Regions from separate parts of the Stenotrophomonas sp. 220_Sma genome, predicted to be linked through region 1. Evidence: riboswitches for the same ligand, from Rfam matches in the RefSeq annotation. Region 1 holds a riboswitch; the other holds the start of a gene.
What was found. Region 1 has a riboswitch for glycine ahead of ACZLIB_RS20540 (trimeric intracellular cation channel family protein). Riboswitches for the same ligand answer to the same signal wherever they lie in the genome.
Positions count from the first base shown of each region.

Region 2: linked by a shared signal. The riboswitch ahead of gcvP (aminomethyl-transferring glycine dehydrogenase) and the one ahead of ACZLIB_RS20540 (trimeric intracellular cation channel family protein) in region 1 are both predicted to bind glycine.

Region 1 covers NZ_CM151348.1:4,401,881-4,413,465, forward strand. The annotation lists gene ACZLIB_RS20515 (NYN domain-containing protein) at 1-429, opposite strand, end outside; gene ACZLIB_RS20520 (NAD(P)/FAD-dependent oxidoreductase) at 553-1,833, shown strand; gene ACZLIB_RS20525 (nuclear transport factor 2 family protein) at 2,051-2,482, opposite strand; gene ACZLIB_RS20530 (hypothetical protein) at 2,551-2,964, opposite strand; gene ACZLIB_RS20535 (GIY-YIG nuclease family protein) at 3,038-3,304, opposite strand; glycine riboswitch at 3,345-3,434, shown strand; glycine riboswitch at 3,448-3,551, shown strand; gene ACZLIB_RS20540 (trimeric intracellular cation channel family protein) at 3,636-4,253, shown strand; gene ACZLIB_RS20545 (MdtA/MuxA family multidrug efflux RND transporter periplasmic adaptor subunit) at 4,539-5,705, shown strand; gene ACZLIB_RS20550 (multidrug efflux RND transporter permease subunit) at 5,702-8,779, shown strand; gene ACZLIB_RS20555 (efflux RND transporter permease subunit) at 8,776-11,585, shown strand, end outside.
Region 2 covers NZ_CM151348.1:3,632,639-3,644,223, forward strand. The annotation lists gene ACZLIB_RS17085 (M2 family metallopeptidase) at 1-863, shown strand, start outside; gene ACZLIB_RS17090 (hypothetical protein) at 1,334-1,726, opposite strand; gene ACZLIB_RS17095 (siderophore-interacting protein) at 1,810-2,706, opposite strand; gene ACZLIB_RS17100 (multidrug effflux MFS transporter) at 2,849-4,075, opposite strand; glycine riboswitch at 4,376-4,478, shown strand; gene gcvP (aminomethyl-transferring glycine dehydrogenase) at 4,541-7,408, shown strand; gene ACZLIB_RS17110 (VOC family protein) at 7,501-7,911, opposite strand; gene ACZLIB_RS17115 (amino acid permease) at 8,015-9,382, opposite strand; gene ACZLIB_RS17120 (AraC family transcriptional regulator) at 9,465-10,187, opposite strand; partial or broken gene ACZLIB_RS17125 (hypothetical protein) at 10,294-10,506, shown strand; gene ACZLIB_RS17130 (hypothetical protein) at 10,558-11,301, shown strand; gene ACZLIB_RS17135 (methyl-accepting chemotaxis protein) at 11,359-11,585, opposite strand, start outside.

The DNA.
Region 1 (11,585 bases):
CGCTTCCAGATAGGTGAACTTCGAGCACGCGTTGACGAACGGCTCCGGGGTTTTCTTCTCGCCGAAGCCATACACCTTCACGCCATCGGTCAGCAGGCGCATCACCATCGGGGTGAAATCGGCATCGCTGGACACGATGGCGAAGCCATCGAGATTGCGCGCGTACAGCAGGTCCATGGCATCGATCACCATCGCCATGTCCGAGGCATTCTTGCCCTTGCTGTAGGCGAACTGCTGGATCGGGCGGATCGCATATTCGTGCAGCACGGCCTCCCAACCCTTCAACCGCGGGCTCTTCCAGTTGCCATAGGCGCGGCGCACGTTGGCCACGCCGTAGCGGGCGACTTCGGCCAGGACCTCGTCGATCTTCGAGGCCGGCGCGTTGTCGGCGTCGATCAACAGGGCGATGCGCTTTTCCGGTTCGCTCATGGGCTCCTCACGGGCGGTTGCCTGAACCCGAGTATCGCCGATCCATGCGGGCGCTGACGTGACAGGGCGCCATCGTGCGAAGATGCCAGGCGCTTCCCCCAATGCCCCCACTGGAGTGAGTCGATGAGTCGCGAGCGCGTTCCCCACCTGGTTGTTGTCGGCGGCGGTTTTGCCGGTCTCTGGGCCACCCGTGCCCTGGCCCGCGAGCGCATACGCATCACCCTGGTCGACCGCCGCAACCACCATCTGTTCCAGCCACTGCTGTACCAGGTGGCCACCGCCGGCCTGTCCGCGCCGGACATCGCCGCGCCGCTGCGCCACATCCTCGGCCACCAGCGCAATGTGGAAGTCCGCCTGGGCGAAGTGGTGACCATCGACAAGCAGGCCCGGCAGATCCGCATGGCCGATGGCAGCACGCTGGACTACGACAGCCTGCTGCTGGCTACCGGCGCCACCCACGCCTACTTCGGCAACGACCAATGGGCCGATGATGCGCCCGGGCTGAAGACGCTGGACGATGCCATCGCACTGCGCCGCAAGCTGCTGCTGGCGTTCGAGCGCGCCGAGGCCGAACCGGACCCCGCGAAGAAGGCGGCGTGGCTGAGCTTCGCCGTGGTCGGCGGTGGACCTACCGGTGTTGAGCTGGCCGGCACCCTGGCAGAAATCGCGCGGCATACGCTGCGCAACGAGTTCCGCCACATCGATCCTGCCAGCGCCAAGGTGCGGCTGGTCGAGGCCGGCCCACGCGTGTTGTCTTCGTTCCCGGAAGTGCTTTCGCTGAAGGCGCGCCGTCAGCTGGAAAAGCTGGGCGTGGAAGTGCTGACCGGCACCCCGGTGAGCGACATCGACAGCCAGGGCTTCAAGCTCGGTGATCAGTTCGTGCCGGCCCGCACTGTGGTGTGGGCCGCCGGTGTGGCCGCTTCACCGCTGGCGCGCACCCTGGATGTGCCGCTGGATCGCGCCGGCCGCGTGCAGGTGCAGCCGGACCTGACCCTGCCCGACCACCCCGAGCTGTTCGTGGCCGGCGATCTGGCCGCACTGAATCAAGCCAATGGCAAGCCGGTGCCCGGCGTCGCGCCCGCCGCCAAGCAGATGGGCAAGTACGTGGCCGAAGTGATCCGCGCGCGCCTGGACGACAAGCCGGCACCAGGTCCCTTCAAGTACGCCGACTTCGGCAACCTGGCCACCATCGGCCGCATGGCCGCGATCGTGCACCTGGGCAGGCTGCAACTCTCGGGCGTCCTCGCCTGGTGGTTCTGGCTGGCCGCACACGTGTTCTTCCTGATCGGCTTCCGCAACCGCATCGTGGTGCTGCTGAACTGGGCCGTGGCGTACTGGAGCTACCAGCGCAGCGCGCGCATCATCTTCGGTGATGACCAGGAAGACCGGCGACCAGGGCGCTAGGGCCGAAGACGGACACGGGTTCTCTGCCTGGGAGTAGATCCACGCCATGCGTGGATGAATGTCTGTGCAGGCCGCATGGAGCTCAGCCACGCATGGCGTGGCTCTACTGCCTCATCAGGCCGCCGGGCACTCGCCGTTTCGACCAAACCCGGCAGAGGTCTTCCTTTCTCGCAGTACCGGCAATTGAAAGCCAAGCTCTACCTGCGGCGCCCATCGCTCACTGCGCCTTTGGTTTCGGGTACCACAGCGCGTTGACGATGACCCAGCGCTGGTCGAAGCGGCCCATGTGGAAGTAGTCGACGAACCACGGGGTTTCCAGCCGCACCGAGGCCGCGTTGCCGGTCACGTCCAGCACCGTGCAGCGGCGGTTCCATTGATCCTTCGGGGTCTTCAACGCGCCCTGCTTCGTCAGTGAGACCAGCTCTTCCTTCGACATGCGGCGCAGGCCCAGTCGCTCGTCGGGTGTCTCGCCGAGCACCGCGCGCTTGGCCAGGTCCGGGTGCAGGGAGCGGGCGACGCGCTGCGGGTCGGCCTCCAGCTGGCCGTCGACGTAATCGTGGCAGGTGGCTTCGATGGCCGCGATGGTGGCCGGGTCGGCGGCAGGGCTCGTTGCTGCGGAAAGAGCGAACAGCAGGGCAATCGTGGACATCCGGGTCTCCGGCTCTGGGCGCGGGGCGATCATCGCATGGGCAAGCCGCATCCACGCATGGCGTGGATCTACTGCATCAGGCCCATTTCGTCGACGCTCAGCTGCATGTACAGGAACGCGGCCGCTTCGTCGGTCATCGGCTGGCCCTGCGGGAAACTGTCGAGCCAGGCGGAGATGCGCGCATGCCGATGCTTCAGCGCATCAGCTATCGCGCGCTTTTCCGCGTCGGTGGCATGTTCCTGCATCTCATCGCGCAGCAGGTCATCGCCGATGCCCCATTTTTCGGCCAGCGGGATCAGGTCGACCAGATCGGGCGGCACCTGGTCGCGGCGCAGGTGGATGGGCTCGGGCGTGTCCGGGCCGCGCTGTGCGGCCAGTTCGGCGGCGCTGCCGATCTGCCCGTGCTGCAGCGGTGGCGGAGTCTGGGCGCAGGCCGACAGGGGGATACAGAACGTCAACATCAGCATCCAGCAGGATTTCATCGGACCGCTTCCTGTGTCGATGGATGTGGCGATGATGGCATGGCCCAGCACACCATCCACGCATGGCGTGGATCTACAGGACCGGGGCCTGCAGCCAGGCCAGCTTGCGTTCGCGCGGCTGCTGCTTGAGCTGCCACTCGGCCCGCGAGGCGGCGGCCCGGTCCGGGTACTCGCGCACGGCCAGCACGCGCAGTGGCGGCCGTGCCCGGGTGTAGCGCGCGCCCTTGCCGGCCTGGTGGGCGGCGAAACGCGCCTCCACATCGGTGCTGATGCCGGCGTAGTAGCTGCCATCGCGGCATTCGAGCAGGTACAGGAACCACGGGCGGAGGGACGGGGCCATGCCCGGATTATGCCGTGCTGCACTGCAGCGGATATACTGGCGCCCGAATGCAGGAGAGAGGCGCCGCGCTGGCGCCCGCCGAAGGCGCAGGCTCCCATGATCGCTCAGGCCGGTGGGCTGGAATCCCACCAACCATGCATTCGACTCGCCGAGCTGGAGAGAGGTCACCGGGCACGCCCGGGACGATCCGCCGAAGGGGCACGCGGCCAACGCCGCTGAACTCTCAGGCAAAAGGACAGCGGGAGCGGCACCGGTCATCGTCATCCCGTCATTGCGCAGGCAGTGGCGGTAGTCGCGCATGGCCGGCCCCACCGCGCCCGGAGCCTGTCCCATGCTGCTGTCCATCATCTACCTGATCGCCATTTCCGCCGAAGCCATGACCGGCGCGCTGTCCGCCGGCCGTCGCCGCATGGACCTGTTCGGGGTGGTCATGATCGCCTGCGTCACCGCCCTCGGGGGCGGTTCGCTGCGCGACATCCTGCTCGGCCACTACCCGCTGGGCTGGGTGAAGCATCCCGAGTACCTGGGCTTCACCGTGTGCGCGGCGCTGATCGCCACCTGGGTGGCGCGCTGGATGCACCACTTCCGCCGCACCTTCCTGGTGCTCGATGGCCTGGGCCTGATCGCCTTCACCCTGATCGGCTGCTCGATCGCGCGCGAGGCCGGCCATGCCATGCCGATCGTGCTGATCGCCGGCATGCTGACCGGCGCCTTCGGCGGCGTGCTGCGCGACATTCTCTGCAACGAGGTGCCGCTGATCTTCCAGAAGGAGCTGTACGCGATCATCGCGCTGCTGACCGGCGCGGCCTACCTGTTGCTGCTGCACTGGGGCGTGGCCGACGCCACCGCGATCCTGTGCTGCCTCGGCGGCGGCTTCGCGCTGCGCCTGCTGGCGATCCACTACCGCTGGGAAATGCCGAAGTTCGTCTATCACGACGAAGTGCATTGATTGTTTGACGGTAGTGCCGGCCGCTGGCCGGCAACACGGCACGCGCCCGCAGATTCCGGCAGGTTGCCGGCCAGCGGCCGGCACTACCGAATGCGTTGCATGACCATGGTCATGCGGCATTGACCGGGGTGATTGGCTACCATTGTCACCCCGTCGCTGCCGCGACGGCATCCAGCCACGCCGCGCCCGCGGCCCCGCCAGACAACTCCCTCCCCGCTGCCCGTGGTGCCGTGAACGCGCCGACGGGCCCGCATGTCCCTGCGCGCGCAGGGCGCAGGATGCCCCATGTCTGTCGCCGAAAATTCCCGCTTCCGTCGTGCCCGCCTGTTGTGGGCGGTGCTGGCCATCGCCCTCGTCGCCGTTCTGGCGTGGTGGCTGTGGCCCCGGAACGGCGCCGGCAGCAGCGACGATGCGCCGGGCAAGACGGTGCCGGTACGCGTGGCACGCGCCAGCGCCGAGCCGCTGGTGCTGCGCCTGAAGGCGGTCGGTACGGTCACCCCGCTGCACAGCGTGGTGGTACGCAGCCGCGTGGATGGCGAACTGCTGCGGCTGCATTTCCAGGAAGGCCAGCAGGTGAAGGCCGGCGATCTGCTGGCGCAGATCGACCCGCGCCCGTATGAAGTGAAGCTGGCACAGGCTCAGGGTACCCAGCAGCAGAATCTGGCCGAGCTGGAAAACGCCGAGCGCCAGCTGCAGCGCTACCGCGAACTGCAGAAGCAGAACTACGTGTCCGGGCAGGAACTGAGCGACCAGCAGAGCAAGGTGCGCCAGCTGCAGGGCCGCCGCCTCAGCGATCAGGCGTCTGTTGATGAAGCGCGCCTGCAGCTGCAGTACACCCGCATCACCGCGCCGGTCAGTGGCCGCGTCGGGCTGCGCCGGTTGGACGTGGGCAACCTGGTGCGCGCCAGCGATGCCGAAGGCCTGGTGACGCTGGCGCAGACCGCGCCGATCAGCGTGCTGTTCACCGTGCCCGAACCCGAGCTGCCTGCGCTGCTCGATGCCGTGCAGGCGCAACCGGCACTGGCGGTGGAAACCTGGGACCGCGAAGAACGCCGGCAGCTGGCCCGCGGCTCGCTGTCCAGCGTCGACAACCGCATCGATACCACCACCGGCACGTTGAAACTGCGTGCGCACTTCGACAACCACGATCTGGCGCTGTTCCCCAACCAGTTCGTCAACGTCCGCCTGCAGCTGGGCGAGCAGCCCGCGCTGCTGATTCCCGATGCCGCCGTGCAGTTCGGCAGCCAGGGCAACTACGTGCATATCGTCGACAAGGACAGCAAGGCACAACGCCGCACCGTGGTGCTCGGTCCAGCCGATGATGGACGCGTGGCCGTGCGCTCCGGGCTGGCCGCAGGGGACAAGGTGGTGATTGAAGGCATCGACGGGCTGGAAGACGGCACGGCGGTGGAGATCATCACCGAGGAGGCCGCGACCAAGGCCGGCGCATGAACCTCTCGCGCCCGTTCATCCTGCGCCCGGTCGCAACGACTCTCCTGATGGTGGCGCTGCTGCTGTCCGGCGTGCTGGCCTATCGCCTGCTGCCGGTGGCCGCGCTGCCGCAGGTCGATTACCCGATCATCCAGATCACCACGCTGTATCCGGGGGCCAGCCCCGAACTGACCACACGCACCATCACCGCACCGCTGGAGCGCCAACTCGGGCAGATTCCCGGCCTGAAACAACTGTCGTCGACCAGTTCCGGTGGCGCCTCGGTCATTACCCTGCAGTTCGGGCTGGAGGTGTCGCTGGGTGTGGCCGAGCAGGACGTGCAGGCCGCCATCAACGCGGCGGGCAGCTTCCTGCCCGGGGACCTGCCTGTGCCGCCGGTGTACCGCAAGGTCAACCCGGCCGACACCCCCATCCTGACCTTGGCGGTGACCTCGCAAGGCCTGTCGCTGCCGCAGGTGCACGATCTGGTGGATACGCGCATCGCCCAGCGCCTGGCGCAGTTGCCCGGCGTCGGCCTGGTCAGCCTGGCCGGTGGCCAGCGCCCGGCGGTGCGCATCCAGGTCAATCCAGCGGCGCTGGCCGCCAACAACCTGGGCATGGACCACATCCGCACCGCCATCGCCGCCGCCAACGTCAACCTGCCCAAGGGCAGTTTCGATGGCCCGATCCGCGCGGTGATGCTCGATGCCAACGATCAGATGCGCAGCGTGGATGAGTACCGTGCCCTGATACTGGCCTGGCGCGACGGCGCGCCGCTGCGGCTGGGCGATGTAGCCACCATTACCGATGGCGCCGAGAACCGGCAGCTGGCCGCCTGGAGCGGTACCACGCCGGCAGTGCTGGTGAACATCCAGCGCCAGCCCGGCGCCAACGTGATCGCCGTGGTCGAGCAGGTGCGTACGCTGCTGCCGCAGCTGCAGGCCACGCTGCCCGCCGGCGTGCAGATGAATGTACTGAGCGACCGCACCGAATCGATCCGCGCGTCGGTGCGCGGCGTGCAGAAAGAACTGGTACTGGCCATCGGCCTGGTGGTGCTGGTCACCTGGGTGTTCCTGCGCAATCTGCCGGCCACGCTCATTCCCAGCGTCGCGGTGCCGCTGTCGCTCATCGGCACCTTCGCGGTGATGCTGCTGGCCGGCTATTCGCTCAACAACCTCACCCTGATGGCGCTGACCATCGCCACCGGCTTCGTGGTGGACGATGCCATCGTGATGCTGGAGAACATCGCCCGCCATCTGGAGGAAGGCGAAAGCCCCCGCGATGCAGCGCTGAAAGGCGCAGCCGAGATCGGCTTCACCCTGGTGTCGCTGACTGTTTCGCTGATCGCGGTGCTGATCCCGCTGCTGTTCATGGCCGACCTGGTGGGTGCACTGTTCCATGAGTTCGCAGTGACACTGGCTGTAGCCATCGGCATTTCGCTGGTGGTCTCGCTGACGCTGACGCCGATGCTGTGCGCACGGTTCCTGAAGCCGCACGCGAAGACTGCACATGCGCCCGATGTCTTCGACCGCGTCATCAGCCTCTACGACCGCCAGCTGCGCTGGGTGCTGCAGCGCCAGCCGCTGATGTTGCTGGCCACCGTTGCCACCCTCGCACTGACCGTGGCGCTGTACTTCGCCGTGCCCAAGGGTTTCTTCCCGGTGCAGGATGCCGGCCTGGTGCAGGGCATCAGCGAAGCGCCGCAGGCGATCTCGTTCCAGGCCATGCGCGAGCGCCAGCAGGCGCTGGCGGCGGCCATCGAAGCCGACGAGGCGGTGGCCAGCGTCTCGTCCTACATCGGCGTGGACGGCAACAATGCCACGCTCAATACCGGCCGCCTGCTGATCGAGCTGAAACCGCACGGCGACCGCGATGGCGCCGCCGTGGTGATGGCGCGCCTGCAACAGCGCGTGTCGAAGATCCCCGGCATCACCCTGTACCTGCAGCCGGTACAGGAGCTGGGCATCGAAGACCGCATCAGCCGCACCCAGTACCAGTTCACCCTGACCACGCCGGATCTTGAAACACTGGAACGCTGGACCCCGAAGCTGCTGCAGGCGCTACGCCAGCAACCTGCACTGCGCGATGTCGCCAGCGATCTGCAGATGCAGGGCCGGCAGGCGCGCGTGGCGATCGACCGCGATGCGGCGGCGCGCCTGGGCGTGAGCGTGGAAGCAGTAGCCGATGCGCTGTACGACGCCTATGGGCAGCGCCAGATTTCGACCATCTTCACCCAGGCCAGCCAGTACCGGGTGGTGCTGGAGGCCGATCCTTCACGACAGCCCGGGCCGGAGGCGATCACGGGCCTGCGTGTGCGCAGCAGCAGTGGGCAGACCGTGCCGCTGGGTGCGGTGGCACGCGTGGATCTGGGCCCGACCGCTCTGCTGCGCAACCATGTCGGCCAGTTCCCGGCGGCCACGCTGTCGTTCAACCTTGCCCCGGGCGCATCACTGGGCGAAGCGGTGGAGGCTGTGCACGCCGCGCGCGCACAGGTGAACCTGCCGCAGAGCATCGAACTTCGCCTGCAGGGTGCCGCAGCGGCCTTCAGCAGCTCGCTGTCGTCCACACTGTGGCTGATCCTGGCCGCGGTGGTGGTGATGTACATCGTGCTGGGCGTGCTCTACGAGAGCTTCATCCACCCCATCACCATCCTCTCCACCCTGCCCTCGGCCACCGTCGGTGCGTTGGCGGTACTGTGGGTAAGCGGACGCAGCCTGGACCTGATCGCGGTGATCGGCATCGTGCTGCTGATCGGCCTGGTGAAGAAGAACGCGATCATGATGATCGACTTCGCGCTGGACGCGCAGCGCACACGCGGCATGTCACCGCGCGAGGCGATCCATCAGGCCGCGCTGCTGCGCTTCCGGCCGATCCTGATGACCACGCTGGCCGCGCTGTTCGGCGCAATCCCGCTGATGCTGGCCAGTGGTTCCGGCGCAGAGCTGCGGCAGCCACTGGGCTGGGTGATGGTGGGGGGGCTGCTGGTCAGCCAGGTACTGACCCTGTTCACCACGCCGGTGATCTACCTGGCCTTTGATCGCCTGCAGCGTGGCCGTGCGACGTCCCCGGTGGCCGTTGACGAGGCGCGCGCGTGACCCCCAGCGCGCGCCTGGCGCAGGCCTGCGTGCAGCGCCCGGTAGCGACGATCCTGCTGGCGGTGGCGCTGGTGCTGGCCGGCCTGCTGGCATTGCGCCTGTTGCCGGTGGCGCCGCTGCCACAGGTCGATTACCCGGCCATTGAAGTCAGTGCCAGCCTGCCCGGCGCCTCGCCCGAGTCGATGGCAGCCACCGTCGCCACGCCGCTGGAGCGCGCACTGGGCAGCCTGCCCGGCATCTCACGCATCGACTCGGCCAGCACCCAGGGCCAGACCCAGATCGAACTGAAGTTCGTACTCGGCCGCGACATCGATGAGGCAGCGCGTGAAGTGCAGGCCGCCATCAATCTTGCACGCGGGCAGTTGCCCAGTGGCATGCCCGGCATGCCGCAGTACCGCAAGGTCAATCCCTCACAGGCACCGATCCTGGCGCTGGCACTGACCTCGGACACGCGTTCGCCAGGCCAGCTGTATGACCTGGCCTCCACCGTGCTGGCGCAGAAGCTGTCGCAGGTACCGGGCGTGGGCGAAGTGCAGGTGGGCGGCAGCGCCTTGCCCGCCGTGCGTGTATCGCTGGACCCGAATGCACTGAACCATGCAGGCCTGGCGCTGGAGGACGTGGCCCAGGCCATCGGCCGCGCCAACGCCATGCGCCCGCTGGGTGCCGTGGGCGATGACCGCCAGCAGTGGCAGCTGGAAGCGCCGCTGCAGCTGCGCCAGGCCGCGCAGTACCGCGAACTGGCATTGAAGGTCAGCGACGACCGCACGCTGCGGCTGGGCGATGTCGCCGCCGTTGCCGATGGCGTGGAAGACCGTTACGCCAGCGGCTTCCACAACGAACGCCCCGCCGTGCTGCTGATCGTCAGCCGCCAACCCGGCGCCAACATCATCGCCACCGTTGATGCCATCCAGGCGCAGCTACCGCAACTGCATGCGCTGTTGCCCTCCAGCGTGGACATGCGGCTGGTGATGGACCGCTCGCCGGTGATCCGCGCCACCCTGCACGAAGCAGAGCTCACGCTGGTGCTGGCGATCGTGCTGGTGGTGCTGGTGGTGCTCGGCTTCCTCGGCCACTGGCGTGCAGCGTTGGTGCCCAGCGTGGCCATTCCGGTGGTGCTGTTCGGCACGCTGGCGCTGATCGCGCTGATGGGCTTCTCGCTCAATACACTTTCATTGATGGCGCTGATCGTCGCCGCCGTGCTGGTGGTGGACGATGCCATCGTGGTGCTGGAGAACATCGCCCGCCATCGCGAACTGGGCGCCGACCGCTGGCAGGCGGCAGTACGGGGTGCATCGGAAGTCGGTGCCACGCTGCTGTCGATGAACGTTGCACTGGCCGTGGTGTTCGTCTCCATCCTGTTCCTGGACGACTTCGTCGAACGCCTGTTCCGCGAATTCTCGTTGACCCTGGTGGCGGCCATGACGGTCTCCGTGCTGGTCGCGCTGAGCCTGGTGCCGATGCTGTGTGCACGATTGTTCGTGGATGCCGCGCAGCAACCCTCGCGCTGGCAGCGCGGCAGCAATGCACTGTTCGAGCGCGTGCGCGGCGCCTACCTGCGCACGCTACAGGCCAGCCTGCGCCGGCTGCGCTGGCCGTTGCTGGCTTTCGTTGCAGTCATCGCGCTCAACACGTGGCTGTTCCAGCAGGTGCCCAAGGGCATCGTTCCCAAGCAGGACACCGCGCAGCTGCGCGGCTTCGCGCGCGGCGATGACGGCCTGTCCTTCCAGGCCATGCAACCGAAGATCGATGCGTACAGGAAGCTGTTGCTGTCCGATCCGGCCATCGAGGACATCATCGGCTACATCGGTGGCAGCAACGGGGTCAACAACGCCTTCATCATGATCAAGATGAAGCCGCTGGCCGAGCGCAAGGTGTCCAGCCAGCAGGTGATCGACCGCCTGCGCGCGCGGCTGCCCAAGCTGCCCGGCGGCAATCTCTATCTGTGGGTGGACCAGGACATCCGCCTGGAGGGCGCCGGCAGCAGCGGCAAGTACGAGTTCCAGCTGCTTTCAGCCGATACAGCGCCCCTGCGCGAATGGGCACCGAAGGTGGCTGCCGCCCTGCGTGGCCTGCCCGAACTGGTGGACGTGGAAGCACAGGGTGAAGCGGGCATGCGCCAGGTCGTGCTGGATATCGACCGCGAAGCAGCCGCGCGCCACGGCGTGGACCTGCGCACCGTCGCCAACATGCTCAACAACTCCTTCAGCCAGCGCCAGGTCGCCACGCTGTACGACAGCCTCAACCAGTACCGCGTGGTGATGGAGCTGGACCCGAAGCACACCCAGGACCCGGGCACGCTGTCACGCCTGCAGGTGATCGATGGCAACGGCCAGCGCATTCCGCTGTCGAGCATCGCCAGCTGGCGCTATGGCATGGCACCGGACCGGGTGTACCACAGCGAGCAGTTCGCCTCGATCTGGATCGAGTTCGCGCTGGCACCGGGCGTAGGATTGGAACAGGCCACACAGGCGATCGATGGTGCGATGTCGAAACTGATGCTGCCACGTTCGGTCCAGGGAAAACTGTCCGGCGAAGCCGGCGGCCTGGATCAGCTGCGCGCGCGCCAGCTATGGCTGGTGCTGGGCGCCACACTGGCGGTCTACCTGGTGCTGGGCATCCTCTACGAGAGCTTCCTGCAGCCGCTGGTGATCCTGTCCACCCTGCCTTCGGCCGGTGTCGGCGCGCTGCTGGCGCTGTGGCTGTTCGGCAACGAACTGAACCTGATCGCCCTGCTCGGCCTGTTCCTGCTGGTGGGCGTGGTGATGAAGAACACCATCCTGCTGGTGGATTTCGCACTGGCCGGCGA
Region 2 (11,585 bases), 770 kb from region 1:
ACTGGGAAAAGACCCAGTTCATCAAGCCCGACGATCGCGACGTGGTCTGCCACGCCAGCGCCTGGGACATGAACATGGAAGGCGACGTGCGCACCAAGATGTGCATCAAGCCGAACGAAGAGAACTTCACCACCATCTACCACGAGCTGGGCCACATCTATTACGACCTGGCCTACAACCCGCTGCCGCCGCTGTTCCAGGGCGGTGCCAACGATGGCTTCCATGAAGCGATCGGCGACACCATCGTGCTGGCGATGACGCCCAAGTACCTCAGCTCGATCGGCCTGGTTGATGCGCCGACCGAAAGCCGCGAAGCGGTCATCAACAACCAGATGCGCATGGCGCTGTCGGGCGTGTCGTTCCTGCCGTTCGGGCTGATGATCGACCGCTGGCGCTGGGGCGTGTTCGATGGTTCGATCACCGCCGACAACTACAACAAGGCGTGGTGGGACCTGAAGGCCAAGTACCAGGGCGTGGCGCCGGCCAGCACCCGTGGCGAAGAGTTCTTCGATCCGGGCGCGAAGTACCACGTGCCGGGCAACACCCCGTACACCCGCTACTTCCTGGCGCGCATCCTGCAGTTCCAGTTCTACAAGGGCCTGTGCGACGCGTCCGGCTACAAGGGCCCGCTGCATGAGTGCACCTTCTACGGCAACAAGGAAGCCGGCCAGAAGTACTGGGCGATGCTGAGCAAGGGTGCCAGCCAGCCGTGGCAGGCCACACTGAAGGAACTGACCGGCACCGACAAGCTCGATGCCGGCCCGATGATCGAGTACTTCACCCCGGTCAACGAGTGGCTGAAGCAGCAGAACGAAGGCCAGATGTGCGGCTGGCAGGCCAACGCGGCCCCGGCGGCGAAATGAGAAAAGGGGCGGGTCCGCGAGGATCCGCCCCTTTCCGGTAGTGCCGGCCGCTGGCCGGCAACTGCACGGTGGACATCTGTCTGGCAGCCGGCCAGCGGCCGGCTCTACCGAAACAGCAATCAAACGAAGGCCAGATGTGTGGCTGGCAGGCCAACGCGGCCCCGGCGGCGAATTGAGAAAAGGGCGGGTCCGCGAGGACCCGCCCCTTTCCGGTAGTGCCGGCCGCTGGCCGGCAACTGCACGGTGGACATCTGTCTGGCAGCCGGCCAGCGGCCGGCTCTACCGAAACAGCAATCAAACGAAGGCCAGATGTGCGGCTGGCAGGCCAACGCGGCCCCGGCGGCGAATTGAGAAAAGGGGCGGGTCCGCGAGGATCCGCCCCTTTCCGGTAGTGCCGGCCGCTGGCCGGCAACTCCGCGATGAAGACCCAACCGGCAGCCGGCCAGCGGCCGGCTCTACCGAAATGCCTGTCAGCTGTTCTTCTTCGCGGCCATCGCTGCGGCCAGCTCGGCCTTGAATTCCTCGAAGGTCTGGCCCTTCTCCTTCGCTTCGGCCTGCGCGGCATCGCGCAGCGCATCGGAGTACATCAGGCGCACCGGCGTGCCGTTGCGCTCGTGCAGTTCACCGGCCTGCATGATCAGCGCCAGCACCTGCGCAGCACTCTCGCTGTGGCCAGCGATGCGGCCGTCCATGCCCAGCACCCATTCGCCGTCACGGCGCACGACACCGGCCAGCAGGGTGCGCTGCGCATCGCGCAGCTCGGCATGCGGTTCCACCGGCGATGCCTGCGCGGCGGCCTTGTTGGCGGCCTGCTTTTCCTGGCGACGGCGCTGGTCGCGGCGGGTCTTGGAGCTGGTGGACATGGTGCGGTACCGCTGCGAAGGGGGGCGCAAGGATAGCGCACCCCGCCCGCAGCGCTGCTTCACGCGTGCTCGATCCAGTACGGTCAGTCCAGCACCTTGCCGTGCCGCCAGTAGCCCATGAAGGTGATCGCGCGACGGTCCAGCCCGCAGTCACGCACCAGATGGCGGCGGATCGCCATCACCGCACCCGCCTCGCCGGCCACCCAGGCATACAGCGGCCCGGCCACGCTGGCATCGGCCTGCTCCCAGAGGATCTGCGTATCGACGTCGATCTCCTCCAGCGCATCGCCAGCAGCCACGCTCGAGGTCGCTGACAGCCGTTCCTGGACCGCCTGCAGCAGGGGCTGCCCATAGTCCGCCTGCCCGCGCGGCAGCCAGACCAGCTCGGCCGTGGCCGGCGCCTTCAGCGGTACCGCGTCGCCGGCCTGGGCCACTTCCAGCAGGGCCAGCGTGCGCGGCGGATCCGCCATGGTTGCCAGTTCCTCGAGGATGCCGGCCACTGCCGGCAAGGCGGTCTCGTCAGCCACCAGCAGTACCTGGCCAATCCCTACCGGCGGTTTCCACTCCCAGCCTTCGCTGCTCTCGGCGCAGTCGGCGTCCGGGGCCAGCAGCACCACGCGGTCTCCCGGCCTTGCATGCATGGCCCAGCGTGAAGCGGGCCCGGTCACGCCGTGGATGACGAAATCGACGTCGACCTCGCCCTGCTCGGCGCGTAGCTGGCGGATCGTGTAGGTGCGCATCGGCGGGCGCTGATCGTCCGGCAGCGCCCGGTAGCGCGGGTACCAGTCCTCGCCGCTGGGGACCTGTGGCACCTCCTGGCCGGGCAAGGGGAAGAACACCTTGATCCGCTGGTCCGGGCCTTCGGTCTTCATCCGCGCCACGTCGGCACCGGTGAACACCATGCGGTCCAGGGAAGGGGAGAGAACGCGGCGCTCCTTCAGCGCCACCTCGAACAGGCGGTAGGTCTGCTGCGCAGCCATGGGGGAACCTCATGCAACGACATCGGATTGGCTGGCTGTCGTGCATCCACGCACCGGCTGGCTGGAATGCCCAGCCTAGTCCGGTTGTCCGCGGCTGCAAGGATGTGCCGGCATCCCCGTCCGCCCTACCCCTGCGCGCTGCTCAATGGCCCGTGCAGGCTGCCTGCGCCGCGCGCTCGCGCTGGTGTTCCCAGTACCAGAACACGAAGCCGGCGCCGAAGAACGCGGCCTGGCCCAAGGCCAGGTGCAGCGGGCTGGCGCTGAGCAGCGGCGACACCACGCCGGCCACCACGGTGCTGATCATCAGCTGCACGAAGGCCTGCAGCGACGAGGCCAGGCCGCGCTGGTGCGGGTACATGTCCAGCACCGCCAGCGCCAGGATCGGGAAGATCAGCGCCATGCCCATGCCGCCCAGGAAGATCGGCAGCACCGCCCACGGCAGCACGAACTGCGGGGCCAGCGCCACGTAGCCGACGTTCAACAGCACCGACAGCGCGCACAGGCCGAAACCGATGGCGACCTGGCGGGTAGGCGTGGTGTGCCCGGCCATGCGCCCAGACAGGAACGAGCCGGTGGTCATGCCGCCGATGGTGGGGATGAACAGCCAGGCGAAGCCGCCCTCGCCCAGATGCAGGTGCTGCATCACGAACACCGGCGCCGAGGAGATGTACAGGAAGATGCCACCGAAGCCGATGCTGCCGGCCAGCGCCAGGCGCAGGAAGCGCGGGTTGAAGCCGATGCGCAGGTAATCACGCATCAACGTGCGCGGCGACAACGGCACGCGCGCTTCAACCGGATGGGTCTCCGGCAGGTAGCGCGCAGTGGCCGCCAGCAGGACCAGCCCGAACACCACCAGGAACCAGAAGATCAGTGGCCAGCCGGCGCCGCTGAGCAGGATCCAGCCGCCGATGATCGGTGCGATGGCCGGGGCGATGCCGAACAGCATCGACACCTGGCTCATCAGTCGCTGCGCGTCGTGGCCGTGGTACAGGTCGCGGATCACCGCTCGGCCGACGATCATGCCGACACCTGCCGACAGGCCCTGCAGCGCGCGGAACGCCAGCAGCGTGGTGAGGTCGGTGGACAGCGCGCAGCCGACCGAGGCGCCGACGAACACCACCAGGCCACCGAGGATCACCCACTTGCGGCCCCAGGCATCGGACAGCGGGCCGTGCGCCAGGCTCATCAGGCCGTAGAACAGCAGGTACACGCTGATGGTCTGCTGCACCGCCACTTCGTCCACCGCCAGGCGCTGGGCCAGCTGCGGGAACGCCGGGAAGATGGTGTCGATCGAGAACGGACCGAACATGGCCAGGCCGGCAAGCAGCAGGGCCATGCGGCGGGTGGAAGGAGCAACAGCGGCGGTCATGGAGAAGGCGTCCGGCAGGGCCATGCGCGGCACGCACGGCGGGCGCCGGTCCCCCTGCAGCAGGGACGGCGCCAGATTAATTCGGGTATCCACCCATCATAGGTGGGGATTGCGCCCGATGCCATGCAGCGGTGCACAAAACGCACGGCCGGGCCATCGGCCATTCAGGCGCGGCGGCCATGCCTGGAGGCGGCCGGCGCGCCCGCAACGGGCTATAATCGGCGGGCAACACGGTGGGAGAAGCGGAACACCGCTGCCGAAGGCGCAACGCCCGTAATCGCTCAGGCCCGATACCACCCGTAACACAACTCTGGAGAGACCGGTTCGATCCGGCGCCGAAGGGGCACGAAGCTGCGGTTCGCCGCGCTTCCAAACTCTCAGGCAAAAGGACAGAGGGGCGCCCCGCAGACCGCCGACCGGCGGCTTGTGCCCGTGCGTGTGCCCTTTCCTGACGGATCCTTCGCCATGTCCCAGAACACCCCTTCCCTGCGTGAGCTCGAGCACCACAATGCGTTCGTCGAGCGCCACATCGGCCCCAACGACGCCGAGATCGCGCAGATGCTCGATGTCGTCGGCCACGCGTCGCTGGATGGCATGACCGATGCCATCGTACCGGCCAAGATCAAGTCGCCGGCGCCGCTGGCACTGCCGGAATCGATGACCGAAGTGCAGGCACTGGCGAAGATCCGTGCGATCGCCGACAAGAACACCGTGCTGCGCAGCTTCATCGGCCAGGGCTACTACGGTACCCACACGCCGAACGTGATCCTGCGCAACATCCTGGAAAACCCGGCCTGGTACACCGCCTACACCCCGTACCAGGCGGAAATCTCGCAGGGCCGCATGGAAGCGCTGATCAACTTCCAGACCCTGTGCGCCGACCTCACCGGCATGGAAATCGCCAACGCCTCGCTGCTGGACGAAGCCACTGCCGCCGCCGAAGCGATGACCCTGGCCAAGCGTTCGGCCAAGTCGAAGTCGGACACCTTCTTCGTGCACGACGCCGTGCACCCGCAGACGCTGGAACTGCTGCGCACCCGCGCCGAGCCCATGGGCATCGTGCTGCGCGTCGGCACTCCGGCCGAAGCGCTGGAAGCGGAAGCCTTCGGCCTGCTGCTGCAGTATCCGGATACCTTCGGCCAGGTGGGCGATTACAAGGCGCTGGTCGATGCCGTGCACGCACGCGGCGGCCTGGTGGCCGTGGCCACCGACCTGCTGGCCCTGACCCTGCTGGCCGCTCCGGGCGAATGGGGCGCGGACATCGTGGTCGGCAACAGCCAGCGTTTCGGCGTGCCGTTCGGCTTCGGTGGCCCGCACGCCGCCTTCATGGCCTGCCGTGACGCCTACAAGCGCTCGATGCCGGGCCGCCTGATCGGCGTCTCGATCGACGCGCAGGGCAACCCGGCCTACCGCCTGACCCTGCAGACCCGCGAGCAGCACATCCGCCGCGAGAAGGCCACGTCCAACATCTGCACCGCACAGGTGCTGCTGGCGGTGATGGCCTCGATGTACGCCGTTTACCACGGCCCGGACGGCCTGACCCGCATCGCCCGCCGCACCCATCGCCTGGCCTCGATCCTGGCCGCCGCGCTGCGCAACGCCGGCGTGCAGGTCGGTGGTGACTTCTTCGACACCCTGCATGTCACCGGCGTGCATGCCGATGAGATCCACGCCAAGGCCCGCGCCGCCGGCTACAACCTGCGCGCGATCGACAGCGACTCGGTCGGCATCAGCCTGGACGAAACCACCACCCGCGCCGACATCGTGGCCGTGGCTGCCGTGTTCGGTGCCACGCTGGACGTCGACGCGCTGGATGCCAGCACCGCCGACGCGTTGCCGGCCGGCCTGCTGCGCCAGTCCGCTTTCCTGACCCACCCGGTGTTCAACACCCACCACAGCGAGCACGAGCTGCTGCGCTACCTGCGTTCGCTGGCCGACAAGGACCTGGCAATGGACCGCACGATGATCCCGCTGGGCTCGTGCACCATGAAGCTCAACGCCACCGCCGAGATGATCCCGGTGACCTGGCCGGAGTTCTCGCAGATCCACCCGCTGGTGCCGGCCGACCAGGCGCTGGGCTACAAGGAACTGATCGACACGCTGGAAGCGATGCTGGTCGAATGCACCGGCTACGACGCGGTCAGCCTGCAGCCGAATTCCGGCGCACAGGGCGAGTACGCCGGCCTGCTGGCGATCCGCGCCTACCACCGCTCGCGCGGCGAAGGCCACCGCGACATCTGCCTCATCCCGGATTCGGCACACGGCACCAACCCGGCTTCGGCACAGATGTGCGGCATGAAGGTGGTGGTGACCAAGACCGATGCCAACGGCAACGTCGACGTCGAGGACATCCGCCTCAACGCCGAGAAGTACAGCGACCGCCTGGCCGCGATCATGATGACCTACCCGTCCACGCACGGCGTGTTCGAGGAAGAGGTGGTGGAGATCTGCGAGATCATCCACCAGCACGGCGGCCAGGTGTACACCGACGGTGCCAACATGAACGCCCTGGTGGGCGTGGCCAAGCCGGGCAAGTGGGGTTCGGACGTTTCGCACCTGAACCTGCACAAGACCTTCTGCATCCCGCACGGCGGCGGCGGCCCGGGCGTCGGCCCGTGCGCGGTGAAGGAGCACCTGGCACCGTTCCTGCCGGGCAAGCTGGGTGACAACGGCCCGGTCGGCATGGTCAGCGCAGCCAGCTTCGGCAGCGCCTCGATCCTGCCGATCAGCTGGATGTACATCGCGATGATGGGCCGCGACGGCCTGCGCAAGGCCACCCAGGTCGCGCAGCTCAACGCCAACTACATCGCCAAGCGCCTGGCCCCGCACTTCAAGACCCTGTACACCGGCCGCAACGGCCTGGTGGCACACGAGTGCATCCTGGACGTGCGCCCGCTGGAGAAGACCAGCGGCATCGGCGCCGAGGACGTGGCCAAGCGCCTGATCGACTTCGGCTTCCACGCCCCGACCCTGAGCTTCCCGGTGGCCGGCACGCTGATGGTGGAGCCGACCGAGAGCGAGTCGCTGCATGAGCTGGATCGCTTCATCGACGCGATGATCCAGATCCGCGAGGAAATCACCGCGATCGAAGACGGCCGCCTGGACCGCGAGGACAACCCGCTGAAGAACGCGCCGCATACCGCGACCGCGGTGACCGCTAGCGAGTGGACCCACGCCTACCCGCGTGAACTGGCTGCGTTCCCGCTGCCGAGCCTGAAGCTGCAGAAGTACTGGCCGCCGGTGGCACGCGTGGACAACGTGTACGGCGACAAGAACGTGATGTGCGCCTGCATCCCGGTCGATGCCTACAAGGATGATGAAGTCGAGGCGTGATTCCTCGCTGCATCGGTAAACAGAACGGCCCGCGCAAGCGGGCCGTTTTCATAAGCGCGTGTGGACCAAGGTCCACACCCACAAACATCCGATCACGGATCCGGCATCTGCCCCAGGCTCAACTGCCACGAGACACCGAAGCGGTCCTGCACCCAGCCGTAGCGGTTGCTGAAATCGTAGTCACCCACCGGCATCAACCAATGGCCGCCCTCACCCAGCACGCGTGCGGCACGCTCGAACTGCTCGGCGCCGGAGCACTCCACGAACAGCGAGATCGACGGTGAGAAGGTGAAATCATGCACGTCCAGGCTGTCGAAGCACAGGTAGTGGGTTCCACCGAGCAGGAAGATGGCCTGGCGGACCTGCCCGGGCACGCCGGCACCGGCGCCGTCCGGATGGCGCTGCATTGCCAGCAGGCGGAAATCGGCGAAGGCCTCGGCATACAGGGCCAGGGCCGCTTCGGCCTGGCCGGTGAACATCAGGAAGGGGCGGCTGCGCAGCATGCGGTACTCCTGGTCGACGGGCCGCGGACGGCCCACACGATCAGGATGGCACGGCGGATGTGCAGCCCCCGTGGTAGTGCCGGCCGCTGGCCGGCAGCTTCAGTCACGCCTCGCGCATGCGCCGGGCGATGGCGCTGCTGGCGGCGATCGTGGCAGTCAGTGCCACCATCGACAGGAACTGCAGGCGGGTGTGCGACTCGCTCAGCAGCAGGCCGAAGATCAGTGCCAGGATCGCCAGCGCGCAGCAGGTCAGCCACGGGAAGCCGGCCATGCGGAACGGCAGGCGGGTACCCAGGCGATCCGCGCGGCGGCGCAGCACCAGCTGCGAGACCAGCGACAGCGTCCACACCAGCAGGCAGGTGGAACCGACGATGTTCAGCAGCACCGGCAGCACCCGGTCCGGGAACAGCAGTTCCATCACCGTGGCGGCGAAACCGAACAGCACGCTGGCCAGCACGGCGATGACCGGCACCTGGCGCGGATCGGTCCAGCCCAGCACCGCTGGCGCTTCACGACGCTGCGCCAGCGAATACATCATGCGCGAGGCACCGTAGAGGTTGGCATTGAGCGCCGACAGCAGCGCAATCACCGCGATCAGGGTGATGGCGGTGCCCGCACCCGGGATACGGGCGATATCCAGCACCGCAGCGAACGGCGACTTCAGCGCCTCGCTGGTCCACGGCACCACGGCGATGATCACGCTCAGCGAGCCGATGTAGAACACCAGGATGCGCCAGGCCACGGTGCGGATGGCACGGGCAATGCTGCGCTCGGGATCTTCGGTTTCGGCCGCCGCCACGGCTACGATCTCGGTCCCGCCAAAGGCAAAAACGACAACCAGCAGCGCCGCACCGATTCCGGCCAGGCCCTTCGGTGCGAAGCCGCCGTGTTCGGTGAAGTTGCTCAGGCCCGGCGAGGTCACCTGCGGCAGCCAGCCCATCAGCAGCGCCACACCGATGGCGATGAAGGCCAGGATCGCCGCCACCTTGAGGATGGCGAACCAGAATTCGAACTCGCCGAAGTTCTTCACCCCGAGCAGATTGATCGCGGTGAAGAACAGCATGAAGGCCAGCGCCGCCATCGGTACCGGTATCGCCGGCCAGACCGTGGCAAGAAGCCCGGCCGCGCCTACCGCCTCGGCGGCGATCACGATCACCAGCTGCACCCACCACAGCCAGCCCACGGTGGCGCCGGCGGTGGCTCCCATGGCATCAGCGGCATAGACCGAGAACGCGCCACTGGTCGGCTTGGCCGCCGCCATCTCGCCCAGTGCGTTCATCACGATGATCACCAGCGCACCAGCGACCAGATACGACACCAGCACCGCCGGGCCGGCCGCCTGTACACCCACGCCCGAGCCGAGGAACAGGCCGGCGCCGATGGCGCTGCCCAGACCCATCATGATCAGCTGGCGGGGCTTGAGCGAATGTCCGAGGCGGGACGGCGAAGCGGTCGGAATCGAGTTGGGCATCGGCGGGGCTGGCGGCGGGCTACAGGGGCGACACCTTACCCTGTCCCGTGCCCACGGGGATAGGCACAGCGCAGCAGGCGGCTCAGGCCAGCGCCGGCTCGCCGACGTTGCCACCAATACGGGCCCGGTAGGCGCGCGGCGAGAAACCGGTTTCAGCCTTGAACTTGCGGGTAAAGGCGCTCTGGTCGCTGAAACCGCAGGCCTGGCCGATGCAGGCGATGCTGTCGTCACCGTGCAGCAGGTGCATGGCCATCTGGATCCGCAGCCGGGTCAGCACCTGCTGCGGGGTCATCTGGAACACCTTGCGGAAGCTGCGCTCCAGCTTCGACAGCGAGAAGCCGGTGATGTCCAGCAGGGTCTGCATGCGCACGTTCTCGGCGTAGTGCGCATTGAGGTGGGCCAGGGCCAGCCGCAGCTGCTCGTATTGGGTGCCCAGGCTGTCCTTCTGGCCGAGGTCGCGGGATATGCCGATCAGGCCCTCGATGGCCCCATCGACCACCAGCGGGCGCTTGCAGGTCAGGCACCAGCCCGGTTCGCGGTTGGCGAACAGGTGCAGCTCCATCAGGTTCTCGATCACCTCACCGGACAGCACGCGGGCGTCCTGGTCGACGTAGTCCGCACTGAGGCCGGTCGGGTAGATCTCGGCCGCGGTACGCCCGATCACGTCCTTGCGCGCGCGCAGACCCAGCCGCCGCAGCATGGTCTGGTTGACGTGGGTGTAACGCCCCTGAAGGTCCTTGATGAAGAACAGCACATCCGGGATGGCGTCGAACAGGGCTTCGATGTCGGCGGGCTCGACTCGCATGCCACAAGCATAGCCGAGGCCCCTTGCCGGTGCGATCACCCTTGCGGGACTTGCGCTTAACGCCGCCAGGCCCACCGTGGGGCCAGCCCCCACCGGAGAACCGGCCATGCCCCGCGGTGACAAGTCCGCCTATACCGAAAAGCAGAAGCGCCAGGCCGAGCACATCGAAGAGAGCGAGCGCGAGCGCGGTGCCAGCGAGGGGACGGCCGAGCGCATAGCGTGGGCGACCGTGAACAAGCAGGACGGTGGGGGCAAGCGCAGTGGTACTGGGCGCAAGGTGGCGAAGAAGCTCGCCACCAGGAAGTCTTCCGCCCGCAGCTGACACCCACGATGACAGCCCTTGCCCTTGTGCCCGAACTCTCCGATAGGCTTGCGCCACCTGCCGGAAGGTCAAATCATCAAAGGCGCCGCTCCTGGAGCCTTCAGAAATCCTGAAACTGCACGGGATCGGACCTCCCCATCCGCACTCTTGGTCTACATGAATCCAGAAACGCTGCTCAACGCTTTCCAGAATGCACACAACGAATACTTCCATCTACTGATGAAGCACTACCCGTCTGGCAGACAGCAGGACCAAGACGACGATTTCGCGGCTCCCCGGCTCTACGAGCTCGCAATTGAGGTTCATGCGTGCTCGATTGCATTGGGCCCAACGCCCTTGAAACGATTGTGCGCGCTGGGGCTGGAGCAGCTCTATCCATTCGACAATCCCGTGGATATCTACACGTGGCGAGTCGAGGTAAGGCAAAAGAACATTCCGCACACCCTGTTCGCGTCGATTGCCATTCGGATCGATTCCGAACTTGCCAGAATGCGTCGACTACTCGCACTGACGCCAGATGCGCCGATTGACGAGCTTCTGCCCGACCGGCAGTTCCTGCGTCGCAGCGGTGAACCCTTCTTCCCCGAATCCAAGACTGAAGTCGCCGATACAACACTTGCATCAATAGACAATCCGGCCTCGGCGTCGGTGATGTACGTCGGCAGTATTCATGTGAACTCAGCACCAGAGCATCAAGCCGTGAGCAAGCTAGAACGCCTGGAGAAAACCACGGCCATCGGCTCACACTCATCGACCATCATCAATGCGATCCGGCTGTTCTTCGGCACCTAGCATTGGCATGAACAACTCCAATGCGCGCTGGAGGTACTCCAGCGCGCGAACCATTCATCACGCGGCGGACTTAGGCCGCATATACCTGTCTTGCGCTTCGCCTTCCACCTTGAACACCGACACCGACGTGGTCAGTGCATGCGCCTGTTCTTCCAGTGCGCGGCTGGCGGCGGTGGCTTCTTCCACCAGCGCAGCGTTCTGCTGGGTCACCTGGTCCATCTGCACCACCACCTGGTTGACCTGCTCGATACCGGCGGCCTGTTCCTTGCTGGCCGCTGCGATAT